3 regions of the Brevibacillus sp. LEMMJ03 genome follow, and region 2 is predicted to be linked to each of the others. Evidence: riboswitches for the same ligand, from Rfam matches in the RefSeq annotation. Region 2 holds a riboswitch; each other region holds the start of a gene.
The links. A riboswitch is a leader RNA that binds a small molecule or an ion and turns the genes downstream of it on or off. The one in region 2 is predicted to bind cyclic di-GMP.
Positions count from the first base shown of each region.

Region 1 (7,171 bases), on a different contig from region 2:
TTGGCTGATTTTTCCCGATGCTTCCACCAATTTGTTCAGCGGCCTGATGATCGACATGATAATGAAATAAATCGTGATCGCCCCGATTAGCAGCGCCACGGCGACAACAAGCAGGGTGCGGTTCAGAATTGGTTTGGCCAAGTCCGAAATTTCGCTGGTCGACATGTTCCCGGCCACTTTCCAGCCGGTGATCGGATTCGTCGTATAAATCATTTTCTTAGGTTCGCCCTGGAAGATGTATTCGTAAGAGCCGGAAGCGTTCGGTTCACGGTACATCACTTCGTTATGCGGCGCCGTTGGCGTACCGATCTTGTTCGTAGGGTGCAGCAAAAATTGTTTGTTCTTCGTGTAAATGACGATGTAACCCTTCTGCCCGATTTGGACATCTTTCACAAGGTTACGAAGCTCCTCCAGATTGATGTTAAAGCCGACGACAGCCGACTGCCCGGGTACCGCTTTGGCTGCCGTGATCACCAACTCGCCGCCGCTTATCGGGTCGGCATAAGGATCGGTCAGAATGACCGTATCTTTATTCGCCGCCTCTTTATACCAGGGCATTTCCCTGGCGTTAAAGTTGGCGGGGATTTTGGCATCCTTCGAGCCGTGGATGTACGTCCCGTTGTCCATAGCGATGAAAGGCATGCTCGCGCCGGGATGATCGTTCAGAAATTGCTGTAAAAATGCCTGCCAATTCTGGTTCGCATTTTGCTTCATTCTGTCAGCGATTTGCTTGGATAGCGAGTCGAGTTCCTTCTGTCTCGTATCCATCCAATTGTTGATGTATCGGTTGGTTAAAGACACGTTTTCCGTAGCGCTGTCCATCAGCAGCTTCTCGATTTGCGATTGCGATTTGTCGTAGGTCAGCCATCCGATGACAATCCCCGGAATCAACAAGATGAGGAAGGAGAACAGAAACAGTTTGCCGCGTACGCTGGCGAACGAGGACAGGATGCTTTTCCATTTCCAAGATTTGAAGGAGGATGGCTTGGGGTTCCTTTCTACTTTTTTACGTATCATCGATGCATACACTCTCCAACTGTAATCTTTAACTAATAACTCAAGTTTGCGTTGTGTTTGCGGGATGGGTTATCTTCTTTTTTCCTGCCAGGAAATAATTGCTGAGCAGGGCAAGTACAATGATGCATGTCGTAGTCGCGACCAAACCGTCCCATGCGTAACGTGACCATAATAATCCCGGGATGTAAGCGCCGAGACTTCCGCCGACATAGAAGAAGAACAGATACAGGGAAGAGGCGGCGCCCCTGGACCCATTCGCGACATCGGTCACGTAGGCTGTCGTAGCGGACTGGGACGCGAAATTTCCAAACGCGAGAATAGACGCGCCGGCCAGCAGAGCAGGTAACGATGGATGAAGCGTAAGCAGGATGCCTGACGCCCCGATCAGATGCCCGAAGGCCATGGTCGCTCTCCGGCCGATGCGGTCGGAGAAGTACCCCGCCAGCGGAGCGGAAAAGATGCCGAACAGGTAAGTAAAATAAAGCAACGAAATTTGTGTTGCATTGAGATGAAAGGAAGCGCCGGAAGCATAGAAGGGCAGATACGTGAAAAAGCCGATAAAAGCGAAAAACTGCGAAAAGCCGATCAAAAAAGTGCCGATCAGCGCCGGATTGCGGAAATGCGCCAGAAACCCGCCGATTGCCCTGTTGGTTTGATTCTGGGAGGCGGGCAAATACCGCCATACGAGAACGGTGACCAATAGGGAAAAGAACCCGGTAGCGATAAAGACGGCATGCCACGAGAACGCTTCGGCGATCGGTCCGGCAATGACACGGCCGACCAACCCGCCGGCTACGGTGGCGCTGACGTAGGCGCCGAGCGCACGGCCGCGCCGGTCGGCCGGAAATTCTTCGGACACGTAGGCGACCAGCACGGCAGTCACTCCGGGGATGCACAAGCCGTGCACGACCCGCCAGACCAAAATCCAGGTGAAGGAGTCCGTTATGGCCAGCATGGCGCTCGGAACAATCAGCAGCAGGCAAAAAATCCCGATCGCTTTCTTGCGGTCCCACCGATCAAACAGCGGCGCCAGCGCGAGCGATGAAACCGCGAGCGCGATGATCGTCAGGGAGATCGTCAAGCTGGCTGTTGCGATCGAGATGCCGTACTTATCGGACAGCCACGGCAGCAGCGGCTGAGGCGCGTACAACAAGATGAACACGTTCATGGTGGCCAAAAACATAATGATTTGTCGGCGTGCCATTGATCGGCCTCCTTTTCCCCAAAAAGTTATTCAGAAGGCAATCGTCCGATGTAAGCGGAATCCGGATACACCAAACGGCCTTGGGAGGCTTCAATGATATGCGCGCACCAGCCTACCGACCGCGTTAAAGCAAAGGTCGGCGTGAACAGCTCCGGTTCGAAGCCGATCGCATTCATGACGGCAGCCGCATAATACTCCACATTGGTATACAGCTTTTGGTGAGGTTTATATACGGCCAGCAGATCCTGGGCTGTTTGCTCCACGTGCACGGCCAGATCGAGCCAGGCATCACTGCCTGACAATTCGGTGGCGATGAGCCTTAAAGCTTCGGATCGCGGGTCTTTCGTTTTGTACACGCGGTGTCCGAAGCCCGGCAATCTTCCTCCGCTTTCCAAGCGCCGCTTGATCCACGGCTCAGCGTTATCTTTCGTGCCGATGTCTTTCAGCATGTCCAGCACCAAGGAAGGGGCTCCGCCATGAAGCGGTCCTTTCAAAGCGCCGATGGCTCCGGTGATCGCGGAAACGAGATCCGAACGGGTCGAGGCGATCACGCGGGCGGTAAAGGTGGAGCTGTTCATCCCGTGATCCATCAGCAGGTTCAAATAAGCTTCCAGCGCCTGAACATGGACGGGGGACGGCTCCGTACCCCTCAGCATGTATAAATAGTTAGCGGTATGCCCGAGGTCGGGCCGGGGAGCAACAGGCTCCAGGCCCTTGAGCCGACGGTAGCAATAAGCGATGATCACGGGCAGCTTTATGATGACGGAGGTGGCTTGCTGCAAAGTAGGCGGATATTCCGGGCTATCGATGCTCAGCGCGGAGACAGCGGTACGCAGCATGCTCATCAAGTCGTGCGTTTCGGAAAGGGCGTCGATGACGTTTCGGACGGAAGCGGGGAGCTCCCGTGCGGACGCCCACTTTTCCAGCGTGTCCTTGCGCTCGTCTACGTCCGGCAGATTTCCGTGCAGGAGAAGATAAGCGACCTCCTCGAAGCTTTTATCGCGGGCCAGATCCCTGGCGTGAAATCCCCGGTACACCAGGTTCCCCTTCTCTGCGTCTACAAGGCTGACCGCGGTTTTGGCGACAACGACATTCTCAAGTCCTTCATTCACAGTCATGGTTCGCTCTCCTGTCTATATCGATGTCCGTTTTATATGGTAAGGCAGGTTATGGCACCATATTGAGGACGCGCAGTGGTTGTTCTTCCCGAGCGCGCCCCAGCATCGCATCGTAGATTTCCCTGCCCATCAAATCCCGGCCAATTAACGATTTCAGCACGTCCGTGCTGCCGTCGGCTATCATCAGGCCGCGCACGTCGCGTAGTTTCTGCTCAAGGCCGTATTCCTTGACGTAGCCCCGGGCGCCATGGATCTGCAGCATGTCGTCGATCGCCTTGTAGGCCGTGGTCGTCGAATACCATTTGGCCATCGAGGCTTCCATTGTATTGGAATGACCGCGGTCCAAAACGTCCAGCGCCTTCAGGCTGAGCAGACTTGCCGTTTCCAGAAGGGTCGCGTGCTCGGCGATTTTGTGCATGACGGACTGAAACCGGCCGATCGGACCGCCGAAGGCCATCCGTTCTTTGGCATACTGCACGCCTTGCTCCAGTGCCTTTCTGGCCGCTCCGACGCAGATGATTCCCATCAGTACCCGCCAATAGCCGAAGTGTTGGTTAAATATCCGGAAGCCTTCCCCTTCCAGACCCAATCGGTTCTCCGCCGGAATCACGACATCGTGAAGCCGGAAGCCGCCATAGGACCAACCTTTCATTCCCATCGGCTCCAGGGCGTATTTCTCGATATTGGGATCGTTCATATCGACAAGGAAGGCGGTCAAGCCTTTCGTTCCGGAACCGTGCTTCGTTTGAGCGAAGACGACGAATACGCCGGCCTCCTCCACACGGCTTACCCATTCCTTGCAGCCCGACAATATGTAATTCGCTCCATCTTTACGAGCGAACGTTTCGATAGCGGCCAGGTCGGAACCGCAGTTCGGTTCCGTCAAACCGACGCCCACCAGTAAATCTCCTTTTATGAGTGAAGGCAAATACCTGCTTTTTTGCTCATGAGTTCCGAATTTGGCGATCATGTTGCCGTGTCCGGCGCCGATGACTTCGCGGGTGTTGACTCCGAATTTGCCGCATTCCTCGTAAAGAAGTCCCATTGTAACGGCGCTCAAACCTTCGCCTCCGTATTCCTTCGGAACATCCAGGCCAATTAGTCCCTGTTTGCCGGACGCTTGGCGAATCTGCCAAGGCAGCTGCTCGCTCTCGCTTTTTAAAGCATTTTCTACATCCAAGTCGATCATGAATTGTCTGACCTTTTCAATCCACATCATTTGGTCTTTTGTCCACTCAAAATTCATAGTACTCCCTCCGATTTTCTGTGTTTTTTAATGTGGAATAAACTGTACGCCAAATGAGTTTGACTTATTTGATTTCGCTGAACCTCCTACATTTCACATTTTGAAAATAAAAAAGCCCCCTTTTGCAAAAAAGGGCAGCCGAAAATAGAGCATGTGATATAGAACTAATTCCGGCAGCCCGGCGATCATGGTCGTTATGACTTTAGACCCGTAGCTTTGCGTCCTAACCTTTCGGTTAGTTTGCCCTTAACGTAAATTTTTCCTTTTTGCTAGTTCGATTGTAACGCATTTTCAAAAATTATCATAGACCATTTGCATAAATTTTTATTAACTTATCGTTGGTTTGGAAAGAAGGACAAACGATGTATCACTTCCATTGTCCTAACTTCAGCGGTGAAATCTCAGCAACAAATTATACTCATTTTCAATAAAGGTGGGCATTTTAATTTTTAGCACAACATGTTCCGCAAACTTTCTTCAGTAACGATTGCATTAGAGCTGCTGCTTGGAGCCACAGTCAGTTATCAACCCCAAGAAGCAGTCACTTATGACAGTCAAATAGCTAAATTTAGGCCTGGAGTAGGTACTAATAGAAGCGGTAACCCGCTTCGGTGATCTCGCACGGTGTAAAAAGCCAAAACAAAATGATCATGCAATGATAGGTTTCAGACTTTTTGACACGAATGGTTAGAGGGATGACTTTTCCGATGTTGGGGTGAACACCATGGACTTGATTCAACGCCTTTTTTTCATCCTAACCACCATTCAACAAAGTCCAGGCATTACCGCGCCGGAACTTGCCAACCTGGCCGGCACTTCCGTTCGGAGCATATATCGCGACATTAGGCGGTTGGATGACTGTGGCATTCAAATCATGCGGGAAGGAAACAAAGGGTATTATCTCATCGACAAGTACGTTCAGACACCGGGGAAGCTGGGGACGGAAGAATACCTCGCGATTTCTCTCTACCCGATACTCTCAGGCCAAACGAAACTGAAAGGGCATCCGTTTCAGCGATCGTTCCAATCGGCAATGGACAAAATTCTAACACGCTTTCAAGTGAATGATCAGCTGCTGCAGATCAGTAAACGCATTCGGATTCATACGGAACAGTCCAACCCGGAGCAGGATCTGATCATACAGCGAATCATTGAGGCCATCATCCAGGAAGTGACGATCACGTGCGAATACTACACGATGTACCGGGACGATCTGACAAGACGGATGATTGATCCATATTACCTCGTGCCTCGGGGCGGTTACTTGTATCTGATCGGATATTGCCATGAGCGCGAGGAGATTCGGACGTTCCGGCTAAACCGATTCCGGTCCATCGCACTGACGAACAAGAAGTTTTTTATTGAAGATGACTTCGACATTGACCGCTATCTGGATAAAGTGTGGGGAATCAAGGCCGAAACAGACGAAGTCACGTTCAAGGTCCGCTTTTCCAGCAAAGTTGCCCGTTACATCAAGGAACATCACTATGACTCCCCGCCACAATTCATCGACGAACAGGATGGTTCCTTGCTGCTGATTGTAACGACACGCGGGGCTGAAGAGTTCTTGCGCTGGATGAAGCAGTACGGAAACGATGCCGAATTGGTGGAGCCGCAGGAATACCGCATGCAATTGCTTGAGGAATACAGAGAATTGGCTCGTACATACAGTGAGACCGTTCACGTCTAAAAAAGGATGGGAAGGGGAATTGTGGGCTGTCTTGACGAGTGAACGATCGACAACAGGCTGGCGCCGGTCGCGAGCGCATGTGCGACACACCCCCTCCTTTTCGAGAAGGGGACAGACTGAAGACAAACCGATTGTATCGAAGGAGAAGCATGTTTCCAGGCAGAGGACTTGTGAGCCCTACCGAGCGGAGCAGCGATTTGCGGGAAAAAGGAGCGCCACCTCTGAATGGGCTGCGTAGCGATGCGGCTTTGGCGATCCCCCGCAAATCGGTGCGGAGCGTGCAGTCTATGCTTCCTTGCTGTGGCGAGCACGGAGCGGATGCCGGAAACGTGCTTCTCCCCTCAGCAGTCACTTTGTCTGCACACTGCCCCCTCCTTTTCGATGAGGGGATTTTCTTGGTGAAAACGTATGTTTCCGTGACAGGATTTGTCACGGTGGCGTTTATGATAGAGGTATCCATGCAGAAAAAATTGACAACGGTGGGACGAGAGCGCTATCTGTTCAGTCTATCGAATCAAGAATGGAAACCCGGTGGCAGGAACCGAGATCGATTTAGCGGAAGAGGATCAATGTAATCATCATCTACATGAACAGCAGGAGAAGGAGAGGCAAGCATGACATTGCATGAACTCATGGAAAAGGCGAAACAGTACACGGTATCCGACGAACAGCTCCAATCCGATCAAGCGGGGCGTGACAGTTTTCTGGCCCGATTTCCCTTGGAACGTTTGGAGTCGATGAAGATCGAGGAATATGCCCGCAGCAACTCAAAGGATACATTTGTCTACTGGCTGGAAAGAAAACAGATTCTGGCAGGTATCGGAGGGGGCAACTCTTCCAAGTTCGGAATTTATTGCGGAAAAGACGGCCGCTACTACAAGGGGGTCGGGAACAAG
Region 1 covers NZ_VKJN01000011.1:22,577-29,747, forward strand. Annotated here, with positions in the region: gene FOI68_RS14715 (methyl-accepting chemotaxis protein) at 1-1,017, opposite strand, end outside; gene FOI68_RS14720 (MFS transporter) at 1,058-2,221, opposite strand; gene FOI68_RS14725 (citrate synthase/methylcitrate synthase) at 2,248-3,339, opposite strand; gene FOI68_RS14730 (acyl-CoA dehydrogenase family protein) at 3,389-4,585, opposite strand; cyclic di-GMP riboswitch class I at 4,755-4,840, opposite strand; gene FOI68_RS14735 (helix-turn-helix transcriptional regulator) at 5,310-6,275, shown strand; gene FOI68_RS14740 (McrB family protein) at 6,890-7,171, shown strand, end outside.
Region 1: another riboswitch for cyclic di-GMP. It lies ahead of FOI68_RS14730 (acyl-CoA dehydrogenase family protein); the one in region 2 lies ahead of ggt (gamma-glutamyltransferase).

Region 2 (7,171 bases):
TTTGTCTGATGCCCATCGCGGGATTTTCCGGGTTGTTTTCCGCGTCCAGCATCTCCACCTGGCCTTCCGGATAGTTGGTGATGACCACTTTCAGCGGGCGCAGCACGGCCATCGTGCGCGGCGCCTTCAGCTTCAGGTCTTCGCGGATGAAATGCTCCAGCATCTTCGCGTCCACCACGCTGTTGCTGCGGGAGACGCCGATTTCCCGCGCAAACGCCCGGATCGCTTCCGGCGTGTAGCCGCGGCGGCGCAGTCCGGCGATGGTGGGCATCCGCGGGTCGTCCCATCCGTCCACGATTTTTTCGTCCACCAGCATTTTCAGCTTGCGTTTGCTCATCACCGTGTTGGTCATGTTCAAACGGGCAAATTCATACTGGCGTGGCACGTGCTCCATCTCGCACTCGCGAATGACCCAGTCGTAGAGCGGACGATGGTCTTCAAACTCGAGCGAGCAGAGCGAGTGGGTCACGCCTTCGATGGCGTCTTCCAGCGGGTGGGCAAAGTCGTACATCGGGTAGATGCACCACTTGTCTCCCGTGTTGTGATGGGTGGCATGGGCGATCCGGTAGAGCACCGGGTCGCGCAGGTTGATGTTCGGCGAGCTCATGTCGATTTTGGCGCGCAGCACTTTTTCGCCGTCCTTGAACTCGCCGTTGCGCATCCGCTGGAACAGGTCCAGGTTTTCCTCCACCGAACGGTTGCGGTACGGACTCTCCGTGCCCGGCTCCGTCAACGTCCCCCGCGTTTTGCGGATTTCCTCGGCGGAGAGGTCGTCGACGTACGCCTTGCCTTTTTTGATCAGCAGCACCGCGCGATTGTACATTTCCTCAAAGTAGTCGGAAGCGAAATACAGACCGTCCCACTCAAAACCCAGCCATTTGACGTCTTCCTTGATCGCTTCCACGTACTCGGTGTCTTCTTTCAGCGGATTGGTGTCGTCAAAGCGCAGGTTGGTTCTGCCCTTGAACTCGTCAGCCAGCTCAAAGTTCAGGCAGATGGATTTGGCATGCCCGATATGGAGATACCCGTTCGGTTCCGGAGGGAAACGGGTAACGACTTCTTTCACTCGTCCCGCCTGCAAATCCTCGATGACGATGTTGCGGATAAAGTTGGATGATGCCGACTTGTTTTCCAATTGAATCAACCTTTCACTTCACCTTTACATTCAATAATACTGATTCCTCATCGAGAGTTCAACAAATCGGGCCTCCCCCGTCCCGCCGCACACCGCCGGGGCACTTACCGCTGCAGCAGCCGGTCGTAGTAGATGTTCACGATGGAATCCAGCGGCTTGCGCTGTTCGACGACAGCCAGAATCTTCTCCAGATGCTGCGGGCGCACCAGATGGGCGAGCGGCTGCGGAACGCGGGCAAACTGGCGGAACGCTTCGCTGGCTAGGGCATCCCAGTACGCGTGATAGCGCAGCAGATCGTCCGGCATCACCCTGACCCGGTCGGTGCCCGTTTCCGGCAGGCAGTCAAACGGTTCGTCCAGATTGAGCGTTCCGTAATCGTCGGTAAGCTGTTCACCGGGCTGAATGTCCCGGGCGGCCAGCTCCAGATCGTAGGCCGTGCCGACGCAGTTGGCGTGAAAGCTGTGGTTGACGAAGCGGGCCTTATCCCAGCAGAGAATGTACGCTCCATGCTGATTGCGAAACGAGTATTTCAACACGTCCTGCTTGCGCAGCGGATCAAGCGATTCCACGTAAGACGGGTCCAATACCTGATCGAGATCGTCCAGCACCCAGACGATGGTTCCCTTGGGAATCAGCTTGGTGGCAAAGACTCCGTACCCGATTTCATCATGAATATACCGCAGTTCCGTATCCGGATGCATCATCGTCTCATTTCCCTCCTTGGCGAAGCGGCCCTGTTTTCTACATCATAAGCAGTCCGGCCGGCTCGGGTGTGTGCAGAGAAAAAAGTTTTCCGCCAAGAGAGGGAGGATCGGACGATGGTCACAAATACAACAGAATTTTTTCATTTTATTATTAAACATCGGGACGTTTTTACCGATCTAATGAAAGGAGATGTGATTTTTCCAAGTCGATTGGACTGCTTGCACCGCGGGATGAAATGAGGATGGTCTCATTTCCCGTTTTCTGAATTTCAAGACCAGCCATTGATATCGAAACGGCAAACCCGGGGAAACCCGGCGGCGCAAAGCTACAGGGGCTACCTCCGCCGCGTGCGGACACGCCAGCCAGTTACCGAAGTATTGATGTAGGACAGACCGATGATCCTATGTCATCGGTCTTTTTATGTAAACAAGCGGTTGCAGGCCATAGGGGGAGGTGAAGCGCCAGACGTACGGACCATCCATCGCAACTCGCTTCTACAACAAGACAAAGGAGGAACGATTGTGAAAAAGTTCTGGACAAAAATCAGCGCGCTGGGTCTGGCCGGCGTTTTAAGCCTGTCCGCCTTCGCACCGGCGGGAAATGCCGCCAACCGTCCAACCTCCATGTCGCCGAACGGCATGGTTACCTCGCCGCACTACCTGGCTACCGCTGCTGCACTGAAGACGCTGCAGGAGGGCGGAAACGCGGTAGATGCCGCGATCGCGGCGGCTTCCACGCTGACCGTCGTCTATCCCCACTACACCAGCATCGGCGGAGACAACTTCTGGCTGATCTACAACGCAAAAACGAAAGAACTGCGCGCCCTGAACGGCAGCGGCCGTGCCGGGGAGAAAGCGACCATCGAGTTCTACAAGAGCAAAGGGTACGATAAAATCCCGTCCCGCGGTTACCTGGCCGCCAACACCGTCCCCGGAGTCGTTTCCGGCTGGTGGGAAGCGTACAACTACGCCCACAAGGAGATGAGCGGCAGCAAGATCCCGTGGAACAAGCTGCTGGAACCGGCGATCGAATACGCCGAAAAAGGCTATCCCGTCTCTCCCAACCAGGTGTACTGGACCAAGTACGCGACCGATCCGACCGACAACGAACTGAAAAATCTGCAGCGCTTCGAAGAGTTCCGCAAAATCTACCTGAAGCCCAACGGCGAGCCGTACCAGGCCGGCGAAATCATGAAGCAAAAAGACCTGGCGGAAACCTTGAAAGTGATCGCCAAAAAAGGGGCGGACGGATTCTACAAAGGCGAAATCGCCAAGAAAATTGTCGACGACGTGCAGAAAAACGGCGGCCTGCTCACCCTGAAAGACTTTGAAACACACACCGCCACCTGGGCAAAGCCGATTTCCGTCGACTACCGCGGGTACAAGGCGTACAACGTGCCGCCCAACTCGCAAGGGATGGCCTCGCTCTCCATTCTCAACATCCTGAACAACTTCGATCTGAAGAGCATGGGCGAAGGCACCCCCGACTACTACCACGTGATTGTCGAAGCGACCAAGCAAGCCTTTGCCGACCGTGACAAATGGCTGACCGACCCTGAGTTTGCCGACATTCCGCTGGATTACCTGCTGTCCAAAGAGCACGGACAAGAATTGGCCAAGCGCATCGACATGAAACAGGCAGCCAAAACCGTGGAGCCGCTCGATCCGAAGGGGGACACCGTCTGGCTCGGCGTCGTCGACAAGGACGGCAACGCCGTTTCGATGATTCAAAGCCACTACTTCGACTGGGGCTCCGGCATCGTCGCCAAAGGCACCGGCGTACTGCTGCAAAACCGCGGCAGCTACTTCTCCCTGGATCCGAACCACATCAACCGGTTGGAGCCGGGCAAGCGCACCTTCAACACCATCAATCCGGCGATGCTGTTTAAAGGAGACAAGCCCTACCTCCTCTACGGAACCCAAGGCGGGGAAGGACAGCCTCAGACCCAGGCCGCCCTGGTGACCCGCATCGTCGATTTCGGCTTCAGCGTACAGGACGCGATCGAAGCGCCGAGATGGCTGCACGGACGCAACTGGGGCGCTTCTTCCAACAACCTCAAGGTGGAAAGCCGGATTCCGCAGGACGTCCTGGACGAACTGATCAAACGCGGTCACCCGGTCGAGAAACTGGAAGCCGCCTACACGGATCAAATGGGCCAATCCGGGGCGATTCTGATCGATCCCGTCACCAACGTGAAGTTTGGCGGCGCCGATCCGCGCGGAGAAGGAGCAGCACTCGGATATTGATTCACTCCAGACTGCCGGGAATGTTCCCGGCAGTCTGAATGCTTTCACGCTTCAGACGTTCGAACAGGCCTCATCATAAAAGGAGGAATTCCCTCGTGTTTGTCTTCGGCAAACTTCGAAACAAACTCATTGTTTGGTTTCTTGTCGTAGCGATCATTCCACTCATCGGCACCTCCCTGTACATCACCACCAGCAGTTCGGCAATCATCACGGACAAGCAGCGGCAGTCCTACATCGACCTCGCCCAAAGCACCGCCATCGCGATGGATCAATACCTGGACAGACGGATGACGGAGGTTCAGGTGCTGGCCCGCTCGTCGGACATCCAATCGACGGACGCTGCCGCGAAAAACCTGTTCATCCGCTCGTTCACCGAGGAAATGAAGATCTTCGACGGCAACACCTTCATCTCTCCGGACGGGAAAGTGTCCGCCGACACGTTTCCGAAAAGCGTCGGCATCGACTTGTCCGAACGGCCGTTTTTCAAGGACGGGATGGCCGGAAAATCCAGCTATTCCGATATCGTGATCGCCAAGACGACCGGCAAGCGATCCATCGTCGTCGCCTCCCCCGTCAAGAGCCAAAGCGGCCAAATTCTCGGCGTCCTGACCGGTCTCGTCAACGTTGACCAGTTTACCGATACCTTCCTGCAAAATCTCAACCTGGGCAGCGGCGGGTACGCCATTCTCGTGGACAACAAAGGGCTGATTCAAGCCCATCCCAACAAAGAGCTGATCGGCAAAGCGGTGGATGAAGCCGGCCTGCCGCAGGGGTTGGCCGAGATCCTCAAGAAAGGCGGCACCGAGACGGCCTCCTATACCTACAGCGACGCCGGCAGCGAGTACATGGTCGCCTATGCGCCTATTGCGAAAACGAAGTACGGCTTGTTCCTGCATATCCCCGTCCAATCCATTACGTCGGCCGTGACCGCTCTCAACAGCAACATCGCCGTCATTGTGGTCATCGTCAGCGCTCTTGTGATCGCGATCGCATTCGCCGTGTCGCTCCGGATCACGCGGCCGATCAAGGAAGTGGCCACCGTGACCAAACGCATCTCCGATGGAGAACTGACGGTGGAGCCGCTCCGCATCCGCACGCAGGATGAAATCGGCCAACTGTCCCGGGCCGTAAACGCCATGGTGGAAAATCTGCGCACCATCATCCAGCAGGTGAACGCCAGCGCCGAAAATTTGGCTGCGTCCGCGGAAGAGCTGACCGTAAACGCCGAACACACGAGCAAGGCCACCGAGCAGATCGCCACGACCATCCAGGAGGTGGCGTACGGCGCGGAGCGGCAGGTGCAAAGCGTGGAGGAAAGCGTCCGCGCGATCCAGGAGGTGTCCTCCGGGGTTCAGCAAATTGCCGCCAGTGCGGAAAACGCGGCAGATTCCGCCCTCAGGGCTTCGCAAATCGCGATCGACGGCAACCAGACCATCCAAACCGTCGCGCAGCAAATGCAGTCCATCAACGAGACGGTCAACCAGATCGCCCGCATCGTCAAACGGCTGGGTGACAGTTCCCAGGAGATCGGTCAAATCGTCCAGGTGATCACCGACATCGCCGAGCAGACCAACCTGTTGTCGCTCAATGCCGCCATCGAAGCGGCGCGGGCCGGCGAACAGGGACGGGGATTTGCCGTCGTGGCGAACGAAGTCCGCAAACTGGCGGAACAATCGGCCCAGTCCGCCCAGCAGATCGAACAGCTCATTCTGGCCATCCAGCAGGAATCGGACCTGGCCGTTCAATCCATGGAAAAAGGGACAAAAGAAGTGGCGCTCGGGATCGAGGTCGTCAACGAAGCCGGCAAGTCGTTTGAACAGATTCAGGATTCCGTGACCCACACGGCCGACCAGATCCAGAAAGTAAAAGACCACTCCCGCCAGATGACCGCAGGTACGGAACAGGTCGTCCAGTTGGTCACCCAAATCGCCGAAGTGGCGGAAAATTCCGCAGAAGGAACGCAAAGCGTCTCCGCCGCCACCGAGGAGCAGTTGGCCTCCATGGAGGAAGTCACTTCTTCCGCCAGCTCGCTGGCGAGAATCGCCGAAGAGCTGCAGGCCCACGTCAAACGCTTTAAGATATAAGCAAAACGGAAAAAGGCACCCGTGCAGCGGTGCCTTTTTCTGCTCCCCGGCTGTCCCGACGCAAACCGCAGCCGTGAGGACAATTCCTCACGGCCGCTGTGATTCGATGCTCAGCGAAGGGCCAGCATCCGGTCCGGATGGTTGGTGCAGATTTGCACCTGCGGATGCCACTTCATGATCGTGCGGATCGCCTCCGGGTCGTCCACCGTCCAGGCGATGACGCCAAACCCCTGGTCGATCGCCTCGCGGGCCAACTCCCGGGTGAGAAACGGATAGGACATGGAGAGCATGTCCGCTCCCGCCTGCCGCAGTTGTTCCAGGATCATGACCGGCCGTCCGTATACGATCAGCCCGGTCTTGACCTCGGCGTCCAGCCGCCGCACCTGCCGGATGAGCTCGTGGTCAAACGAGGTGAGGTACACATCCCGCTTCATCCCGTGCCGGTCCAGCAGCGTCAGCACGCGTTCCGCCAGTCCGGGATGCATGTCGGCCGCCGTTTTCAGCTCAATGTTCAGCGTGCATCGTCCCTTCGCGGCAGCCAGCACCTCTTCCAGCGCGGGAATCCGCTCGCCGGCAAAGCGCTCGTCAAACCAGCTCCCCGCGTCAAGCTCACGCAGTTCCGCCAGCGTCATATCCTGCACCCGTCCGCTGCCGTTGGTCGTCCTCTCCAGCGAAAAATCGTGGAACAGGACTGGCACGCCGTCCTTGGAAAGCTGCACGTCCACCTCAATCGCGCGAATGGCCGGTTCCGCCAGCGCGAGCCGAATGGCCGTCATGGTGTTTTCGGGCGCCTTGCCCGACCAGCCGCGATGCGCCATGCAGACGTTCATGCAACGTCACCTCGCTACTTTTTCAGCAGTTTCTCGCCTTTTTCCACAACCTTGGCAATCGCTTCGTCTACGGTCGCCTGTTTCAGCACGGCCCGCTGGATCTCCGTCATGATGACTTCCTGCAGTTCCTTATAGCCGGGGACCATCGGACGCGGTTGGGCGTACTCCAGT
Region 2 covers NZ_VKJN01000007.1:149,353-156,523, forward strand. Annotated here, with positions in the region: gene FOI68_RS11150 (glutamine--tRNA ligase/YqeY domain fusion protein) at 1-1,144, opposite strand, end outside; gene FOI68_RS11155 (SET domain-containing protein) at 1,240-1,839, opposite strand; cyclic di-GMP riboswitch class I at 2,125-2,214, shown strand; gene ggt (gamma-glutamyltransferase) at 2,464-4,086, shown strand; gene FOI68_RS11165 (methyl-accepting chemotaxis protein) at 4,182-6,170, shown strand; gene FOI68_RS11170 (glycerophosphodiester phosphodiesterase) at 6,281-7,000, opposite strand; gene FOI68_RS11175 (ABC transporter substrate-binding protein) at 7,015-7,171, opposite strand, start outside.

Region 3 (7,171 bases), on a different contig from region 2:
ACAGCCGCTCGCGGCCGATTCCCGCCAGCTCCTGATCACAATCATCGTCAATGTGGCGATGCCCTGCATCATTTTGGACGGGGTATTTCAAACGCCGATTGACGACCGCCTCATGCTGCAAATTTTCGCAATATTCGCTGTTTCCGTGCTATTGAATTGTCTCGGCATTCTGATCGGCTGGCTGGGGGCGCGGACGCTGCCGCTGTCTGCCAAAAAGCGGCGTGAACTGGCTATTCTCTCCGGCTTGGGCAATACTGGATTTATCGGCCTTCCGCTGTGCGCCGCCCTGTTCGGGCCGAAAGGGGCGGTGCTCGCCGCCGTCTTTGACGCCGGGCTTGATTTTGTCATGTGGACCGTGGCGGTGATGATGCTGCAGGAGAAAGGGACCTTCTCGCTAAAGGGACTGAAAGCGATGGTCAACATTCCGATGATCGCCATCGTCGCCGGTCTCGGCTTCGCGATGTCCGGCCTGACGCCGCCGGAACCGGTGAAGCAGTTGGCCGCCGCGCTGGCCCGGCTGGCTTCGCCGCTGGCGATGCTGTACATCGGCATGCTGCTGCCGCTCCTCTTGCGCAGCAAGCCGCAGGTGTCCCTGCCGCTGTTGGGCGTGCCGATCACGTTCAAGCTGTTTGTGTTGCCGCTCTCGGCGGCGCTGCTGTTGTCCGTGCTGCATGTGGACGCGGAGATTACCCGCGTCGCGGTCGTCCAGGTGGCCATGCCGACGGTGGCGATGGCGTCCATCCTGTTCGCCCGGTACGCGGCCGATGAGGAGATGGGCGCAATGACGACGGTCTTTTCCACGCTGCTCGCGCTCTTGACGATTCCCGCCGTGCTGATGGTGGGCAGTTTGTTGATCCGCTGACCGCGGTCGGATCGGTTTTGGATTATCATGAAACATTTCCCATCTCCATGCAGTCATACAAGGTGAACAGCAATACAGGATGTAACAGATTGGAGGAATTGCGCATGAAATGGAAGAAGGCTGTGGCCTGCGCCGTCGGGCTGCAACTGCTCCTCGCCATTCCGGCCGGGGCTGCCGTGAACGCCAAGATCACGGTGAACGGGCACGCCGCGCAGTGGAAGCACGAGGCCATTACCGTGAACCAGCGGACCTACGCGGCCGCGGCGGATGTGAGCGGGATTCTGCAAGCCGCCTGGCAGGTGGAGGGCGATACAGGGGTGCTGACGCTGCCGTCGAACAGGACACTTGCTTTCAAGCTGAACACCGACGAGGCGGCCGTCGACGGGAAGTGGACCACGATCGAGCACGGAGCCCGGCAGTACAACGGCACCGTCTATCTGCCGCTCCGCTGGGTGATCGAACAGGCGGGGCTTTCGATCCGTTGGAACCCAAGCACGAAGGAGGTGGATATCGTGAAGCCGAAAGGAGACGATGATGCGTTCAAGGTGCTCGAGAACGCGCTTTTGAGCGCAGAGGAAAAAGCGTTTGTCCAGAAGGTGAAGGAGCAGCGGGGCGTACACAAGCTGGGCAGCCTGTACGTGATCGCCCTCGGCCAGGCGCCCAATCCCGGTTACGGATTGAAGGTGACCGGTACGGAGTGGAGCCTGGAACAGCTCAAGGTGTACGTCAAGCAGACCAAGCCGGACCCGGGCAGGATCTACGCCCAGGTGATCACCTACCCGTATCTGATCGCCCGGGCGAAACTGCCGCCGAACACGACCGTCCAGTTTTACGATGCCGATACGAAACAGCCGCTGTTTCAACAGCAGAAGAACAGCCAGCCGGGCCGATGAGGGCCTGGCTTTTTGTTGCCTTTCCCACCCGGATGCTGTAAAGTAATAAGATAGAAAAGATTGGTACGATCATCCTGGGGAAGGAGGTGCAGGTACGTGTTTGGTGCCGTTCAAGCGTGGTTTGTGGTAGAAGTTACCAGCATGACGCATGAGGGAATCCGCCAAGGGGGTAGTCTGCCCTTTTTTGGTCATACAATTGAGCGGAATCAACCAAGGCGTACCATGCATCGATAACCCATCGACTGTCCGATTGCGCGACGATGCCGCAGGTGTAGGCCTGCGGCTTTTTTGCGTCCAAAAAAGGCCGGCCGGAGAGCGTGCTGCCTGGAGCAGGAGGCGTTTCCAACGTTTCCGGGCGGGAGCGGGCCCGCTTGGCCGGACCTGTCTGTCGGGCAGGGCGGTGGCACAACCCCAAGGAGGCGTTTTTCCATGATCATCATCGCGACCCAACACGTGCAAAAGTCGTACGGAGCGGACCCCGTGCTGCGGGATGTCACGCTGGAGATCAAGGCGGGCGAGCGGGTCGGCATCGTCGGACCGAACGGCGCGGGCAAAACCACGCTGTTCAAGCTGCTGGCCGGTCTGGAGCAGCCCGACACGGGAGAGGTGTTCCGGGCGAAGGGCATCCGCTGGGCCTACCTTCCGCAGACGCCGCAGTACCCGCCGGAATGGACGGCGCGGGACGTGATCGCCAGCGCCTTTGGCGACGTCCTGGCGATACAGGAAGAGATGCGCTCACTGGAGCGGGAGATGAGCTGCGTCGGTGAAGCGGACCGAGAGCTGGAGCGGCTGATCGGGCGCTACCAGGCGCTGCAGTCCGAGTTTGAGCGGCTGGACGGCTATCAGTGGGAAGCCCGCATGGCACAGGTGACGGACGGCCTGGGCCTCTCCGAGGGATTTCTGTCCACGCCCTTTGCGCGGTTGAGCGGAGGGGAGCAGACCAAGACGGGACTGGCCAAACTGCTCTGCCAGCAGAGTGACGTTCTTCTCCTGGATGAGCCGACCAACCATCTCGACCTGGAGGCGATGGAGTGGCTGGAGGGGTTTTTGCGCGACTATCCGGGAACGGTGCTGTTGATCTCGCACGACCGCTGCTTTCTGGACGCGGTGGTCAGTTCCATCTACCACCTCGACGGAGGCGTGGCGGAACACTACATCGGCAATTACAGCGCTTTCGTCAAAGAGCGGGAGGAGCGGCTGCTGCGCCAGTTTGCCGAGTACCAGGAGCAGCAGAAAAAGATCAAAAAGATGCAGGAAGCGATCAAACGGCTGAAGGAGTGGGGCAACCGTTCCAATCCGCCCAACGAGGCGTTTCACCGCCGGGCGAAAAGCATGGAAAAGGCGCTGGACCGTCTGGAGCGGATCGAACGGCCCCGTCTGGAAGCGGAGCGGATGGGCCTTGCGTTTCATAAGGCGGAGCGGAGCGGCGAAGAGGTGCTGGTCGCGGAGGGCGTGAGCAAGTCGTTCGGGGAGAAGCGGCTGTTTGACGGCGCCTCCCTTCTGCTGCGCTACGGCGAGCGAAAAGCGCTCCTCGGCCCTAACGGCTGCGGCAAGTCGACGTGGATTAAGATGATGGTGGGTGAGCTTCCGCCTGACGAGGGAGCGGTGCGGATCGGAAGCAGAGTCAAGCTCGGCTATCTCTCCCAGCGGGCGCTGGAGGGGGACCAGGAGCGGCGGGTGATCGACGTGTTTCGGGAGACGGCGGCCGTCTCCGAGGCGGAAGCGCGTCACCGGCTGGCCAAGTTTTTGTTTTACGGCGAACAGGTGTTCAAGCGGATCGGCCAGTTGAGCGGCGGGGAGCGGATGCGCCTGCGGCTGGCGCAGTTGATGCACCAGGACGTCAACCTGCTGGTGCTGGACGAGCCGACCAACCACCTGGACATTGAGGCGCGTGAAACGCTGGAGGAGGCGCTGGCCGGCTTTCAGGGATCGCTGCTCATCGTCTCCCACGACCGGTACTTTTTGCAAAAGATGGTGGACGGCGTCTACTGGGTGGAAAACGGCCGGCTGGTCCACGACGAGGGAACCTTTGAAGAGGCGTGGGAAAAACGAAGACAGCGGCGCAGCGGGGCTGGCAGCCGGACGGCGGAGAACACGCGGAAAGCGGGGGAGCCGCTGCAAAGCGAAAAGCGGCCGCATGCCGAAACGATGCCGCACACGATGAAACCGGCCGGTTCCGGCCCGGATGCGGCCAGCTCCCGCAAGCGGCCCAACCCGTACAAGCTGGCGGAACTGGAGCGGGCGATCGCCGAGCGGGAAGCCCGGCGGGATGAGGTGATGGCCCTGCTGTCCGGCGGCGAGACGGACTACCGGAAACTGATCGGCTGGCAGCAGGAGCTGGAGCGGTTGACGGAGGAGATCGACGCCCTGTACCGCGAGTGGATGGAGCGGCAGGAGAGCTAGCCGGGAGAGCAGGCAGGAGAAAATGTGTCCCCCTTGACGGGACGCAACGGTATAAGTTACCATTATATCGACAATTGATATATTTTGGAAAAAGGCAAACCTATTGAAAAGTAGGGACGCAAAGCTAAGGGCCTAAGGTAACTTCGTTTACTATGGCAGCCGGTTGCCAATCTGTTTTTTTTAAGCCTTCTTGCCCTTTTAGCAGGAAGGCTTTTTTGTTTTTTGGCAGAAAAAGGGGGTGAGACCCGAATTTGGCAGGGATTGACGAGAGTCAAGGATGAGTGGCAACCGTAATCATGAAATCTGGAGGTCTGAAAAGTGGCAGCAAGACATGCAGTTGACAATGAGCAAGTTCATCATGCAATTGTTGTAAAACACAAGAACGTAGCCAAAAATGTGAAAATCACCACATTATTGCTTACATTATTTGTCGTCACATTGGTTTCCGTCGGATATCTTTCCTTCACCGCCTTGAACAACATGGCAGCGTTCAGCCAGGACATGGACGATCTGTACGAGAAAAACATGCTCAAATCCCTTGCACTGAAGCAGTTTGAAACGGACTTTTACAGCATCAGGCTTGAATCCGCAAAACTGTTGTTTGCCAATCGCTATGATCAAAATGTGGTACAGTCGATCGAAACCCAAAAGTCCAGCGCAGGCAGCATCCTCCACGTTCGGAATCATGAGATGAGCGAGGAACAGAGGGCCATTATTGACGAAATCGACAGGAATTATACCCGTTATCTGGAAGCAGTGGACTCGTTTATCGGCAGATTGAAGTCCAACGTGGCAACGACGGAAGAAGAGAGAGCCCAACTCACCCAGTATGCTGACGCTGTTCAAACCAATATCAACAAACTGGTGACCTTGCAGGCGGATGAGGCGAAACAAGTGGTGAATCAAGCCGACGGGGAATACCAGCAGGCGAAAAACCTGTTTATTGGATTTGCTGTCGGAATCGCCGTGATCGTTGGTGGCCTGACGCTGCTCCTGACAACACTGATGAAAGGCTCCATGGCTCAGATCAACAGCGTCCTGGCAAGGCTCTCGGCATATGACTTCACCGTTTCGCTGGAAGCGGAAGGCAAAAACGAATTTGCCCAGATGAACAGGTCGTTGGTAGTGGTCATCGACAACATGAAAAAAGCATTGACAGAGGTAAAGAGCAATTCGCATGAAGTGACGGATCATTCCCGAAACCTGGCGGCTGTTTCGGAGGAAATGTCGGCATCCTATCAGGAGCTTGCTGCGACCATGCAGCACGTAGCAGCGGGAGCGGCCACTCAGGCCCAGGATTTGTCCGAGATTGTCGGGGCTCTGTCGCAGTTGACCAGCAACATCGAACATGTGTATCAGGAACTGCAAAACGTCAAGGACGAAACCGAAACGGCTGAGAACAAAGCCCATATCGGAAAAGAAGAAATGGATAAGCTGGTCACCTCCATGGAGGAGATCAAACAAGCCATTGGAGTCGTTGTCAAGAAAGTGGGGATTCTGACCGACTCGGTCAAGGAGATCAGCGGCATTACCGATATCATTTCCGGCATATCGGACCAGACCAACCTGCTGGCGTTGAATGCGGCCATTGAAGCGGCAAGAGCGGGAGAAGCAGGCAGAGGGTTTGCGGTGGTGGCGGAAGAAGTCAGAAAACTGGCGGAAGAGTCCAGGCAGCATACCAATACCATTCTCCAGTTGGTCGAATCGATCCACAACGATACGGATGAAGTGATCAAAACGTCCCAGAACGTGGAAGCCTCCGTCATGGAGCAGGTGACATCGGTGGAAAATACGGTAAAATCCTTTGCGGATATCCTGGCTTCCGTCGAAAACATCGCCCCTCTGATGAAGAAGACGTACATGGCCATGGACGAGATCGTGAAGTTCAAGGATATCGTGATGGAACGGGTGGAGCAGGTAAGCGCCGTTACAGAGGAAAACTCGGCGACCACGGAAGAAGTCGCAGCCTCTTCCGAAGAACTGACCGCATCGTCGGAAGAAGTGGCGTCCACCGCTCAACAATTAAGTGAAATCGCCACGGGCTTGATGGAAACGGTAAACAGGTTTAAAGTGTAGCTTTCTTCCTGAAACGAAAGGGAGTGTGTCGATTACGATTCCCGTATCGATGCACTCCCTTTTGTCATGGAGCGGGGAAGCCCCGGTCAAGCCCGGGCCTTCCCCGTTTTCCCCCGGGCGTTCGATTACGAAAGGATGGTGGGCATCCTACGCTTGGGCGCTGGGCTCCGGCAGCCTGCGGTAGCGGGCGCGGAACAAGACCAGCATGACGACCATCAATACGCCGCCGACGATGAACGGACCGCTTTGGTACCATCCGTAGACGGCGCCGCCGGCCAGCGGACCGAGGATGCGTCCAAGGCTGTCCATGGAGCTGATCGTTCCGCTGGTGACGCCCTGGCCCTGGGTGGTCCGCTGCGTAATCATCGCCGTTCCGGTGGCGCGGATCATGCCCTGCCCCGCTCCGAACAGGGAGAGCGTGAGCGCCAGCGTCCAAAAATTGGCGGCCAGCGGGATGGCAAAGAAACCGATGCCGTACAGGATCAGGCCGATGGTCAGGACGAGCGGTTCGCCCATCCGCTTCACCATTTTGCCGATCAGTCCCCCTTGGACGAAGGCGGAGATGATCCCCATGACGAGAAACATGTAGCCGAGGTCTTTCGATGAGTAACCGTACAAATCGTTTATGTAGAGGGCAAATGTCGTCTCCAGGCCGGAAAAGGCAAACGAGACGATGAACATGATGCCGTACAGGAGCGAGAGCGGTCCAAACAGGGCGGCCAGCGGATTGCCCCGCTTGTCCCGGGAACTGCCCGTCCGCTTCTCTCGCGGCAGGCTTTCCGGCAGCGCAAACAGAATGATCAGAAACGTCAACAGCGCCACCCCGCCCGAGACGAAAAACGGAACGGCAAAGCCCCACCCGCTCAACAGGCCGCCGAGGACGGGACCAAACACGAAGCTGAGGCCGACTCCGGCGCCGATCACGCCCATTCCCTTC
Region 3 covers NZ_VKJN01000003.1:233,182-240,352, forward strand. Annotated here, with positions in the region: gene FOI68_RS05805 (AEC family transporter) at 1-862, shown strand, start outside; gene FOI68_RS05810 (stalk domain-containing protein) at 967-1,755, shown strand; gene abc-f (ribosomal protection-like ABC-F family protein) at 2,185-4,158, shown strand; cyclic di-GMP riboswitch class I at 4,242-4,329, shown strand; gene FOI68_RS05820 (methyl-accepting chemotaxis protein) at 4,555-6,234, shown strand; gene FOI68_RS05825 (MFS transporter) at 6,382-7,171, opposite strand, start outside.
Region 3: another riboswitch for cyclic di-GMP. It lies ahead of FOI68_RS05820 (methyl-accepting chemotaxis protein); the one in region 2 lies ahead of ggt (gamma-glutamyltransferase).